3 regions of the Oxobacter pfennigii genome follow, and region 1 is predicted to be linked to each of the others. Evidence: riboswitches for the same ligand, from Rfam matches in the RefSeq annotation. Region 1 holds a riboswitch; each other region holds the start of a gene.
What was found. A riboswitch is a leader RNA that binds a small molecule or an ion and turns the genes downstream of it on or off. The one in region 1 is predicted to bind cobalamin.
Positions count from the first base shown of each region.

Region 1 (4,277 bases):
TCTTAACAGAACCCACGAGGTTTTAAGATTCAGCATTAAAGGCATGACCTATGATAAAGAAATATTTAAAACCATAGTAAGAATAGGCCTTCCCTCCGGCGTACAGCAAATGTTGGTCTCTGCCGGAATGATGGCATTGACCAGAATTGTAAACGGCTACGGAACCGACACCATGGCAGCCTACACGGCGGCTACCAGGATTGAATCCTTTGCAGTAATGCCCTGTATGAACGTATCCATGGCGGTATCCACCTTTGTAGGGCAGAACATCGGAGCCAACAAGCCCGAAAGAGTAAAACAGGGATTTAAGGCAGGAATTTTGATATCCGGCACTATATCCTTGACAATATCCATAGTTGTAATACTCTTTGGAAAGCACCTCATATCGATATTTACCTCAGACGCCGCCGTAAAGGCAATAGGCGGAAGATATTTAACCATAGTGGGAGCCTTCTTTATAGTATTCTCCACCCAGTTTATAGTCAATGCGGTATTAAGAGGCGCCGGAGATACATTTGTACCTATGCTCTTTACCATACTTTCCCTATGGGTCATAAGAATTCCCGCATCGGCGCTTTTATCTGCCAGAATTGGTTCCGACGGCATATGGTGGGGCATTCCTGTAGCCTGGATAGCTGGTCTTTTGATGTGCTATAGTTATTACAGAACAGACAAATGGAAAAACAAAGCAGTAGTCAGAAGGAGTGTACTCAATGCAGAATAAGGAAACGGCCCGGAAACTTTTAAATTTTTTCGTAAATTTCAACAGCCACATGAAGATTTATCATAATTATCACAATGACAGCCGACCCATAACCGAGCAGCAGTTTAAAACCATGCTTAACCTTAAAATATTGGAGCGCTGCACTTTGAAAGAACTCAGTGAAAAGCTTAATTTATCAAGCTCCAGCACCTGCATAATGCTAAACAAGCTTGATGAGGAAGGCTATATTACAAGGGAAAGCGATACAAAGGACAGGCGAAATACATTTTACAGCCTTTCAAATAAAGGTCAGGAATTTTTAAATGAGGACCTTGATAAAAAGCTGGACATCATAGGCAGCAGATTGGAAAAGCTTTCTGAAGACAAACTTGAGCGGCTTATAAGCTCTATGAATGAATTTCAGGAGATATTAAAAGAGATAAAGAGTCTTTAAGACTCTTTATCTCTTCTATAAACTATTTTAATCGGCCTATCCTAGCCACTGGCGCATGTAAAAATTTCGGAATCTTAGTTCCGGGTGAACAGGTAAACAAAAGGCAGGTGGAAGGACCGGCGGATTTATTTACATCCACATCACCTATGAGTTCAAGTATCAATTCACACCCATTGCTTTTAGCCAATGTTTGCGCTTCTGCCAATATACCTCTTGAGCCTACGGGCAATATATCATGAACCCCTTCGATAAAGGATAGCAGCTTTATATGATTTCCTTTTGCCACCTCTTTATCATCCGGATCGTCAACCTCATTTCCTACCTTGGGAATGCCTAAGAAATACACATCATCCAAAGCCCTTGACGTTCCAATCCTAAGCTCTTCTTTGCCGCACCTTCCTACAACTGTGACGCCAACGGCAGTTTGTTTTGTGGTCATATTTTTTTCAGTGCTTATTGCTATTGGCAGTTCCTTTATATCATTTGCCTTCAGCTCGTCGTATACTCCGTCCAGTATGCCTTCTCCAGTGGGATTCAGCTCGTTTGAGATTGTGACGGACATGACTATGGGATATGCACCTGCCGACAATATCTCTAAAAGCGGCACTCTGGCTGCATATCTTCCTACTATATAAGGCGTAACCTTCACGACATCCAGCTCTTTGCTTCCTATAGCTCCGCTGGAATCGCAGGCAGTCACTATATAAACATTGCCGCAATCCACAACCTCAACATCCCGACCAAAATATCCCATTATTTAGCCTCCTGAATCTCCTTCACAAATCCTACATTTTTAATGGATGAGAAAACTACTGCAGCCAAAATTACATTGAATATGCTGGCAGCCATCAACGGCAGAAGTGATGCCAAAAATACCGGCAGCCCTAAGTTAGGAATGAATATCAGTATAACAGGTGATACAATACCATTTAATATAATACCTGCTATAATTGCCACAATCAAGTTAATTTTATTTGCTATAAAGCTGAATACCACCATTATTATTCCCATTTCAACGGCTACAACGAGATGGATCGGCAAGCTCATAGGAAAACCTCCCAATGCCGCTGACAGCATATGTCCTAAAAATGCCACGGCAGCCCCCGGCAATCCTCCCAGGACAAGAGATGCTAAAAATGCCGGCAGCGAATCAAATGCAATGCTTGATGTAACGGGATTAGGGATTTTTATGTACCCACCTATGATGCTAAGAGCGATAAAAAGGCCCATCATAATAATTGTTTTTTGTTTTTTCATAATACTTTTCCCCCTTGAAATTTTAAAAATAAGAATCCCACCTACTATGGCAATCTTTGATTGCTATAGCAGGTCCCGGGAACCCTTTATTACATATAAAAAAGTCCTTAAATACAAAAATACCGTATTTAAGGACTTTACCGTCATCCTGCTGCCTGTCTGCACAGACATATTACATAAAGGCAGGTCTCCTGGCTTACGGAATAACAAGACTTTCGCCTTCCCGGCAAAAGCCAGTGGCAATTGAAAATCTCTACCGTGTACAGTGGTGGGTCCGCTGAGGATTTTCACCTCATTCCCTATTATCCATAATGGCACCTTCACGCTTTTATTTAGCTTTCATGATATGATAATTCCTGTAAGGAATTATCATATCATGTTTATATTATCACATTTAGCTGCTTAAAACAATATTTAAAACTACATTTCTGCTGTTATATCTCCTGCAACGGTATTTTTCCTTTTAAATAGCTTTGTCTTAAGAAATACCGAAAGATCATCAAACAATGTATAGGTTACCGGGATAAAGACCAGTGTCAATAAGGTTGAAAGGGTCAATCCGCCTATAACCACCGTACCCATAGGCGCCATAGTCTCGGCTCCTTCGCCTATTCCTAATGCCATGGGCATAAGGCCTAAAATGGTTGTCAAAGTCGTCATCAATATCGGTCTTAGCCTTATGGGGCCTGCATTTATAACGGCAGTCCTCCTGTCCTCTCCTCTTTTTCTTCTTGTTATAATGTAGTCTATCAGCACTATGGCATTATTAACAACTATACCGGCCAGCATTATAACTCCTATAAAAGCCGGGACGCTTAAAGACCTTCTTGTCAATGCCAGAGCCAGGGCGCCTCCCGAAAATGAGAAGGGCACTGACAGCATGATTATAAATGGATTCAGCAATGACTCAAACTGGGATGCTATTACCATGTAAACTATGATAAGGGCAAGAACGAGCGCCATTCCAAGATCGGCAAAAGCTTCCTGCTGCTGCTGGCTTTCTCCGCCTATCTCAAAAATATATCCGTCCGGCATATTATATTCCATAAGCTTTTGATTTATATCATTTGTCACGCTCAAAAGGTCTCTTCCCATAATCTGGCTGGATACGGTAACCACCCTAACCTGATTATCCCTGTTTATGGTTATGGGGCCTTTTTCTATGGTTACCTCGGCCACCTGGCCTATAGTAACGCTGGCACCCGAGGCTGTCTGTATTATTATCTGCTTTAAATTGGATAAGCTTTCATTGTACAAATTATCGCTCTTTATAACTACGTCCAGCTCATCACCGTCATATTTCAGTGTTGTCGCCGTTCTTCCTGTAATATTTCCCCTTACGGCTGACGCTATCTGGGAGGCTGTCAGGCCATACTGGGTGGCAGCACGCCTGTCTATTTTTATCTGAACTTCGGGTACCTCTCTGTCCAGGCTGGAGCTTGGTTCTCTTGTTCCTTCGACAGATCTTATTATATTTTCAAAATCATCGCTTATTCTTTTCAGCTCTTCCAAATCGTCTCCCTTTATGCTTATGCTTATAGGAGAACCTCCCATCATACCCATGCTGCCGGTTGCGGCCGTAACTCCTATTTTAGCACCGGGTATATCCTTTACCAGATTACGTATTTCATCTGCTACTTCAAGAGAGCCTCTCTCTCTTTCGCTTAAGCTTTTCAGCATTACTGTAATAGAGCCGCTGTTTGAGCCCCCGCCAAGATAACCTCCGCCGGAACCCGCCCTTGAAAATACCGACTTTATTTCCTGAATTCCTTCAATCTTTCCCTCAATGTCTGACACCAATTTTGCCACATCTTCAATTTCAGCGCCGTCAGGCATGGATATGCTTATGGAAATCTGACCCTG
Region 1 covers NZ_LKET01000027.1:29,632-33,908, forward strand. The annotation lists gene OXPF_RS06230 (MATE family efflux transporter) at 1-724, shown strand, start outside; gene OXPF_RS06235 (MarR family winged helix-turn-helix transcriptional regulator) at 714-1,157, shown strand; gene OXPF_RS06240 (hypothetical protein) at 1,180-1,911, opposite strand; gene OXPF_RS21650 (ECF transporter S component) at 1,911-2,414, opposite strand; cobalamin riboswitch at 2,579-2,751, opposite strand; gene OXPF_RS06250 (efflux RND transporter permease subunit) at 2,835-4,277, opposite strand, start outside.

Region 2 (4,277 bases), on a different contig from region 1:
GGAGAGTATTTTCATAAAGAGGATGTAGACTCCATAATTGCAGCATATAAAATAAAATATGATGAGGAGATTAATGTAATAAAGCCTTACATGAGGGGCAAAAAGCTTATGATTGCTACATTTAATCATAATATAGACTGGATTTTACAGACTGCAATAGACTTGGAGATGAGAATAGTATTTGTGGGAATCCTGAATTATTCACAGGAGAACCTGTTTCAGACGGAATATAAAGACAAAATCGAGGAGCTGCACATTCAATATAATAACGAAAACAGGCCGGGCGACCTAAAGCGGATAAAACCTGATATTCTGCTTACCAATTACTCATCGACAAACCTGGATGGAGACATACTTGCGGATACCATACCTCTTTGCCCCACTGCCGGTTTTTTAAGCGGCGTTATAATGGCAAGGCGATGGAGCCAGCTTTTCAGGATGAACCTAAAGGAAGGGTGGAAGAAGGATGACATTTTATTCAGAAAATATTTCTCCTGATAATTTAACGGGTGCGGTTTTTGCCATCGAAGGAATTAAGGATGCCTGTGTAATATTGAACGGGCCGACAGGATGCAAATTCTATCACAGCGCCGTATCCGACAGCCAGTACTTAAGGAGTCTTTCCTTCGACCCTCTTGAGTATTCCGAGGATTTTTACTTCGGGCAGCCCAGGGTACCTTCCACCTATCTTGACAGCCATGATTACGTTTTCGGAAGCGGTGAAAAGCTTACGGCCATACTGCGGTCTGTTACAAAAAAGAATTTTAAGTTGATTGCCGTAATAAATTCTCCCGGTGCCGCCCTGATAGGGGACGATTTGGAGAAGTTTCTCCAGCAGGAGGTCAGCGGCATTTACTGTTTTTCAATGGAAAACACGGGTTATTCGGGAAGCTTCGGCGTAGGATATCAAAATGCCATAATGAAGGTCATGGATACCATTACAATGTGTCCTAAAAGCACCCGTAAAAAAACCGTAAACCTTATAGGCTTATGTATTTATCAAAAGTATTTTGAAAGCAATTATAAGGCCATAGAGGCTCTTTTAAATCTGTGCGGCATTGAAGTTATTTCGGCTTTAGGAGCAACGGATTCTGTAGAGACAATAACTCATGCGCCGGAGGCTCAATTAAATGTTGTGCTTTATCCCGAATACGGAATGAAAATAGCAGAGAAGTTTAAAGCCGAATATGAAATTCCATATATTGTACCCGATGAAGGTCCTCCTATAGGTTTTGATGCAGCGGAAGCCTTTATAAGGCAGGTCTGTATTGCCTTGGATGCAAACCCGGAAAAGGCAATTGAAGTAATAGAAAGAGCCAGAGCCAGGGCATATTTATTCCTGGCACGGTATTCATCTCTTCTGGGATTGCCAAAGGGTTCGTTATTTTCCGTTAAGGCCGAGGCTTCTGTAGCTTACGCTCTGACAAAATGGCTGTGTACTTATCTCGGGATGATACCGGCTGCTGTTTCAATTTTGCCGGAAGCGGATACTTCCTTTAATATAAAGCTCAAGGACTTTCTGACCGGCATTAGCTACGAAGAAGTTTTAGACAGGCCAATTATAGAAACACCTACCCATATGTTATTTGCAGACGGCAGTACCATTTCACAGCTTAAGCTTAATGATGATACCTTCTGCGGAGTAGAAATAGCAATGCCGACATTGGGATATGTGGATGTTACCGAGAAGTTTTTATTTGGAGAAAGAGGAGCTTTATTTTTACTGGAGCAGGTAATTAACGGATTGAGATTTATTTAAATTTTAAAGACTCTGTTTCGAAAAAAGATATTTATAAACCCCTTTTACTATTGTATTGGATGTAAGTGTATGCTATATTTTTATTAATGTTAAAACTGAATATTCCATTACCGGGTGCCCATTCCACAGGGATGGGTTAAAAGGGAAAGTGGTGAAATACCACTGCAGCCCACCGTTACTGTGATGTTGACGAAACCTTGAAAAATCACTGGAATATATTCCGGGAAGATAAGGGAGTAGGATGAAGCTCAGCCAGGAGACCTGCCCGATAATTGTTGAATCTTTCGGAGGGAAAGATAATACAGTGTCGGGAAACGATATTATAGGGCAGTCTGGGTTATTTTGGCTGTTTAAAATAAATTGTGTTTTAAACACCTCTGAAAGTATTGAGGTGTTTTTTTATTTTGCTTTTTAAGGGGGTGATTTCAGAGAGACAGGCTTAATAGACGTATATAAATTTTATTTTAAAGGGGGAAAAAAGAGCGTAATGAAATTATTTCATAAGAAGACGTATCAAAAAAAGCTGAAGCGGCTGCTTTCAACGTTAATGGTGTTGATGATGCTGTTATCATTATTCCCTGCCAATGCGCTGGCCGAAGCAGGGAGCCATCTTGCAGCCAGCTATACTAAAGCCATTGACGGGGCGGCTGTTGCATATGTTACTACTCCGACTACGGTGGAAATAGATCTTTCGGAAGCTACGGAGAATATTTCCATAACCGAGGGCGGTAATTATGTGATTACCGGCGTCACAACATCAACCATAGTCAGTATAGACACGGCAGGTACAGTCAACCTGACCTTAGATAACGCGGCAATCCTGCGACCGGCCGATGCCGCCACCAATGCCAACGCTTTTTCTGTTGAAGGCGGAGCTGTTGTCAACCTGACGGTCAAGGCAGGCACCGACAATACAATTTCCAACGAAAAAGGACCCGGGTTCAGGATTGGAAACGGAGAGTTGAATATAAAGGGTACAGGCACTCTTAATATCATTGGTAGCTCCTACCCAATTTATTCCAGCGGAGATATTACCATTGATGAAGCTGACGTTACGGTTACCAACACTACGGGTGTTAACACATCCAATGGCTTCTACCTGACAAAAGGAGGGGAGGCTACATCGGGTCCAACCCTTACCGTAAACAGCGGTAGCCTGAATGTTGCCCTTCAGGAAAAAGTAGGAGCAGGAACCTCAGCGGCACTTATGATCAGTGGCAGCGGTACCTCTTTTATACAAAACGGCGGTACCGTCACATTGATCAATGCCACCAGCGTTGATCAATCCTATGGAATACGCTCCGACGGGCCGGTTACAGTCAAGGTAGGCTCTTTGTTTACCTATGGGCAGACCAACGGAGTATATCTTGCTAAAGATTCAACAATGAGTATTAAGGATAACGCATCCTTTATTGCGGCTTCGGGTAACAGAGCCTCATTTGATGTTATGAAAGGCGCCGTATTTTGCAATGGTACAGGCAAATTTATTGATGGAAAGGGCATCGTTTCTTTAAAATTAGACAGCCCTGTAGAAAGCAGCACACAGCTTGCATTAAACCATGATCCGGGCACCGGATATGTCCGGGATATGGCGGCTAATCTTCCCATGGCTGCCTATTACGTGGCTTTTGCAGGCAAGCTTGGAGATACATATTATATGCAGGCTGGAGACAAATATGTCACATCCGAAAGCGAGGGCCTTTACTGTGCTACCTTCAAGGTGGACAGCATAGTGGCAAACCCGGTAAAGAAGGATGCTGCCGTGTCATCACTGCCCCAATCCTTTGAGGTATCGCAGCCGGCAGGCGTAGAGAGCCTAAAGGTAGGAAGTGCCGTGCCTTTGAGCGTTTCTCCCAATTATGTTGTAAACTGGAGCAGCAGCAACCCCGGTGTGGCTACAGTAGATGACAGCGGCGTCGTTGCGGCTAAATCGGCGGGCACTGCCACCATTACCGCCGAATGCCTGGGAATAACGGGAACATATAATATCACCACCGTCAATATGACCGACCCGAGGGTGTTTACATTTATTGTGGATAACCCAGAGGCAATAGTAAAGATATTCCGTGACGGCTTTACCTATGTCCCTGTCTCGGTATCGGGAGGTACTTTCACCTACTCCCTGGAAGACGGTACATATAACTATGAGGTCTCAAAGGAAGGATTCCCAACCATAACTGGCGAATTCACAGTTTCAGAAAATGGGACAAACGAAATCTCTCTTTCCATGTACTATAGCGTAGACTTTGAGATTATAGCCGGAGAGGGAGTTGACAGCGCCGCCGGTGCGCTCATTAAAGTTTTTGACAGTGAGAATAATGAGGTTTCCGGGACGGAGGGGCATTTCGACGGCCTCAACGGAGATTACACTTATACCGTCACATTGGATGGCTGCTATCCCGCATCCGGAGCTTTTGGAGGCGTGGGTGTTATTAGGATCATTTTGAACAAGGACCGAAGCAGTTCAGGCGCCGCCGGCTGGGCAGGGGCATATAACCATAAGGATGGCAATGCCATA
Region 2 covers NZ_LKET01000039.1:86,130-90,406, forward strand. The annotation lists gene OXPF_RS13745 (nitrogenase component 1) at 1-498, shown strand, start outside; gene OXPF_RS13750 (nitrogenase component 1) at 467-1,759, shown strand; cobalamin riboswitch at 1,855-2,042, shown strand; gene OXPF_RS13755 (DUF4430 domain-containing protein) at 2,247-4,277, shown strand, end outside.
Region 2: linked by a shared signal. The riboswitch ahead of OXPF_RS13755 (DUF4430 domain-containing protein) and the one ahead of OXPF_RS21650 (ECF transporter S component) in region 1 are both predicted to bind cobalamin.

Region 3 (4,277 bases), on a different contig from region 1:
GCATTGTCCTCTCCAACGGCAAAAGCATTGAGTTCTCGGGTCTGGAGCATCAGTAATCCGCCGAACAGAACCAGGGCACCTAAAAGCATTGCGGCGTTTCCGTAAGTGCATCCCGCAAAGCTCCCCATAGTCCAAAATACTATGGTCTTTACCTTTTCGCCTGCAAAGGTAACTAACAGCGAAGTTATGCTGGATACAAACATATTGAATATCACGCCTAAAAGGATTATGGTATTGGTTGACAGAGAAAAATCCAGCTTATAGGCCAGCGCAAGCACCGTTATAATGGATATAAAAGCAAATAGCATAGCCGTTAAGACCGTTCCGGCAAAAGGAAAGCCGGGGATTGACAGACCTAACGCAATGGCAAGGACGGCGCCTAAGGAGGCACCTCCGCTGACCCCAAGGGTAGTCCCGTCTGCCAGGGGGTTTTTAAGCAAGCCCTGCATTGCCGCACCGCCAACCGACAGTGACGCTCCTGCCAGCGCCACACACAGCACTCGCGGCAAGCGTATGGTCATTATTATTACGCTTTTCATAAACTCCGACAGAGGCACATTCACGCTGCCCAGCGCAACGCACAGTATTGCCACAACGAGAGTTACCGCCCCGAAGATCAGGTACTCAGTAAGCCGGAAACCTTCTGGCTTGGATTTATTGGCCGCCATAGACAAAGTTGTAGAGCATCTCTACTCCGTCGGCAAGGCGGGGGCCGGGACGTGTCAGCTCGTTATTCGGCATATTTATAATTCCGTTATTTGCGACAGCCTTTACGTTATTCCAGCCGGGACGGGATTTGATACTTTCGACAGGTTCAAGACCCTCACCAAAATACATAGTTACTGTCATAATGTAGTCGGGATTGCGTTCCAGTACTTGCTCTTCAGAGATTTCTGCCCAATCGCTGATGTCTCCGAAGGTATTTTTTAAGCCTAATATATTAGCAGCCTCATCCATAAATGTATTGCTTCCAGCAGTCCACAAGCCAAATTCCAGAGGCGAAACCTCAAAGTAAATGCTCTTGCCGGATGCTTTGGCAGAGGCTTTTGCACCAATGTCATCAATCTTTGTTTTCATATTTTCAATTATTTTAGCCGCTTCTTCATTTCTATTGAGTATCTTGCCCATAAGTGCGATACTCTTGTATGTACCAGCAATATCAATTGCATCGGAAGCCACTACGGCAATGCCGGCTTGAGTGAGTTGGTTTATTTGCTCATTTGTTTGAGCCATGGTCCCCATAAAAACTACTTGAGGTTTGAGGGAAATAATCTGTTCAATGTTGGTATCATTGCCCGAGCCGACAGACGCAACTTCAAGTACTTCCGCCGGGTAGTCACAGTATTCGCCACGGCCTACCATAGTATCACCTAAGCCAAGAGCATAGACAATCTCGGCATTGGCAGCAGTGATTGCAACTATCCTTGTAACGGGTTCTTTTATTGTCACTTCACGCCCGGTCATGTCCGTTACAGTGAGCGGATACACAGTTTTGGCTGTAGGTTCAACTGTACCTGTGGGTGTCGGCGACGGAGTGTTTTCAGAATTGGTTGCACAGCCTGCTAACATGGATATGGCAAGAGCTGCAGATAAAGCAATTGACAATATCTGGCGTTTCATAATGAAAAGCCCCTTTCTTGTATATATTTGTATAAAAGAATAACCGCTCCCATCCAGATAGGAGCGGCAAGAAACATTTTCAGACTGGCACAATGCCTATACAGCCGACCATCCCAACCCCAGAGGTAAGCATAATGTCTATACAGGTCTCCCGGCTTGGCTTCATCTTACTGGGGTGCCTTCCCACCCTGCGGCAGTGACTTAATACCCTTTCATCAGCTTCACGGTTACTGGGATAGCCCCGAAATTACATCGGCGTCCCCACAGAGCGGTAGTATAACGCTCCGGCGCATTTTACGCATACAGACGGATTATTCTAGTTGCTGTATAATTTTAACCCGCCAGGACAGCTTTGTCAAGGGGAATGAGTGTTTTGTGCATCAGGCGTCAAGCATTTCAACAAAGGCAGCCAGCCTTGTTTTAAGCTGACCTGTATCATTTTGCGAATAATCGGTTTCAATGCTTATATAAGGCAAATTCTTCTTTTCATTCACAAGTCTTTTAACGCTGTAGGTTTCAATATTATAGGTATGACATGCTTGAAGAATGACGTCTATTACTCCCTGAACCCTGTATTTATCTATAAGCTCTGATAATAATTCAATCCTGTTGTTATTTGGCGACATACAGGAACAGGCTATACTTATATATTTTTCAGCCAGCGCTTCAAAAGGGTCTTTATCTTCATCAACAAGTGTATCTATAGCTTTAACACCGCTGCAGTTTTCAAAACAAACTATCACACCGCCGTTGTCCTCAACAGCCTTTACTATTTTTTCACTGACACCGCCTATGGGGCAGCCGGTAATTAGTATCCTGGGGCTGTCTTGAAGATTTCTCCTTGCGCCTTTATCATAAAGCTCTTTTATTTGCTTTGTCAGGGCAGCAACGGAGTCAACCTGTTCTTCTTTGCTGGTTTTAAAATTTGCACCGTTAAGTACCTGAAACATTTCGTAGCCTGAAATAGGGGGAGGGCAAAACAAAGCCAGCTCGTAAAACTCCTTTAAAGCTTTTCTTTGTTCGTTTCTGTCCTTTATTGCCTTTTTGAGCTTTTCATAGGTTATTTCAACATTGAACTCTTTTTCCACTCGTTCTTTAAGGGAGATTATTTCATCTCTCCAAAGCGCAAGAGATTTACCGTTGCTGCCGGACTGGGGCAATTGCATTATATGCATTGGTTTTATCTCACCGAGGTATTCGTACATTTTCTTTTTTCCGTCACAGGTGGTTTCACCGACTAGCATGTCTGAAAAATAAAAATAAGGGCAGGTATCGGTAATTGCATGTCCATAACTGGATTTTATAAGAGGGCATAAGTTTCTTGGAAGTACTTCTTCAGCCGCAGCTATGGGTTCATTGCTTGTACCGCAAAGGGATATGGGTATAGCGCCTGCTGCCATTATGATTTCCCAGGGGGTAAAAGTACAGTAAGTTCCGACAACTTTCCTGCCTTCTTCCTTTAATTTCATGATTTCAATAAATCCTGCTTTTCTTGCTTCACTGAATGTATCAAATGCTTCAGGCAAATTAATCATCAAATCACTCCAAGCTTTCATTTTAAAAGTAATTATATATGAATGACAGCCTTATTACTAATTGAAAAAACCAATATAACAGCCATAATTAATTTAAAAAAGCAATTCTCTAAATGATTAAGATTTTAGGGTGGTTTATTTTTCTTTGTTTGCTTTCAGCATTTTTGCAAAACCTTCATAACGGGTGCGAAGTATTCTCTCATGCTCTTCTTCGTCTGTTCTCATCTGTTCAAAAAATTTCTTTACCATTGGATCCTCTGCGTGGTCAGCCAGCTTTTGATAATGCTGCTGGGCTTTAATTTCATCTTCGATAGCTTCCAAAATGCCAGTCAGTATTTTTTGCATATAATCTATCCCTTCATAATATAAACTTAAAACTTGTCAGCATGTTCACGCTTATAGCAGTTTTACTGCAACCAAAGTTATATCGTCCCTGGTTTTCTCATAACTTAAAAAGTCAATGAAATCCTCATGAATTTTATTAACCATTTGAGCAGGATTCAGTTGATGAATTTCGGCAACCAGTTTCTTAAGCCTGCCTTCATAAAATTCATTGTGAGACATTTGTTCTGGCAGTCCGTCAGACATAATGAGCAGGGTCATCCCAGGAGAAAAGTGTGCTGTAGAATCCTCATATTTTAACAATTGGGCACCTATGGCTGTTGATATGGGAAGATTCGCATTGCCAAGCTCTGTTATATTTTCTTTATCCTTTATTAATAAAGGACTGATATGAAGGCCGGCATTGCAGTAAGTAAGTTCATTTGTCTTCAAATCAATAACTGCCATAAGCAAGCATACCAGATATTCCTCGGGATAACCTTCCTTTAAATAGTGTTCAATAAAGAAATCCATGATTTCTTTAGGCGATAATAATTGACCGGGTGTATGTTTTAACCTGAAAAAACTTCCTATAGTATCCTTTATAAAAATCGCCAGCATGGCACTATCCAATCCATGTCCCGAGACATCAGCAATAAAGCATACATATTGCTCAAAGAAATCATTGAGCAAACCATTGTCAACTTTAAAAGCATCGAATATATCTCCGCCCAAATCTTCAGCAGGAATGTACAAAGAGGCAAAAGATATGTTTTCATTATCCGGAAGGCTCATAGGCAG
Region 3 covers NZ_LKET01000068.1:306,535-310,811, reverse strand. The annotation lists gene OXPF_RS20900 (FecCD family ABC transporter permease) at 1-668, opposite strand, end outside; gene OXPF_RS20895 (ABC transporter substrate-binding protein) at 655-1,620, opposite strand; cobalamin riboswitch at 1,745-1,941, opposite strand; gene OXPF_RS20890 (double-cubane-cluster-containing anaerobic reductase) at 2,001-3,155, opposite strand; gene OXPF_RS20885 (ferritin family protein) at 3,291-3,500, opposite strand; gene OXPF_RS20880 (SpoIIE family protein phosphatase) at 3,552-4,277, opposite strand, start outside.
Region 3: linked by a shared signal. The riboswitch ahead of OXPF_RS20895 (ABC transporter substrate-binding protein) and the one ahead of OXPF_RS21650 (ECF transporter S component) in region 1 are both predicted to bind cobalamin.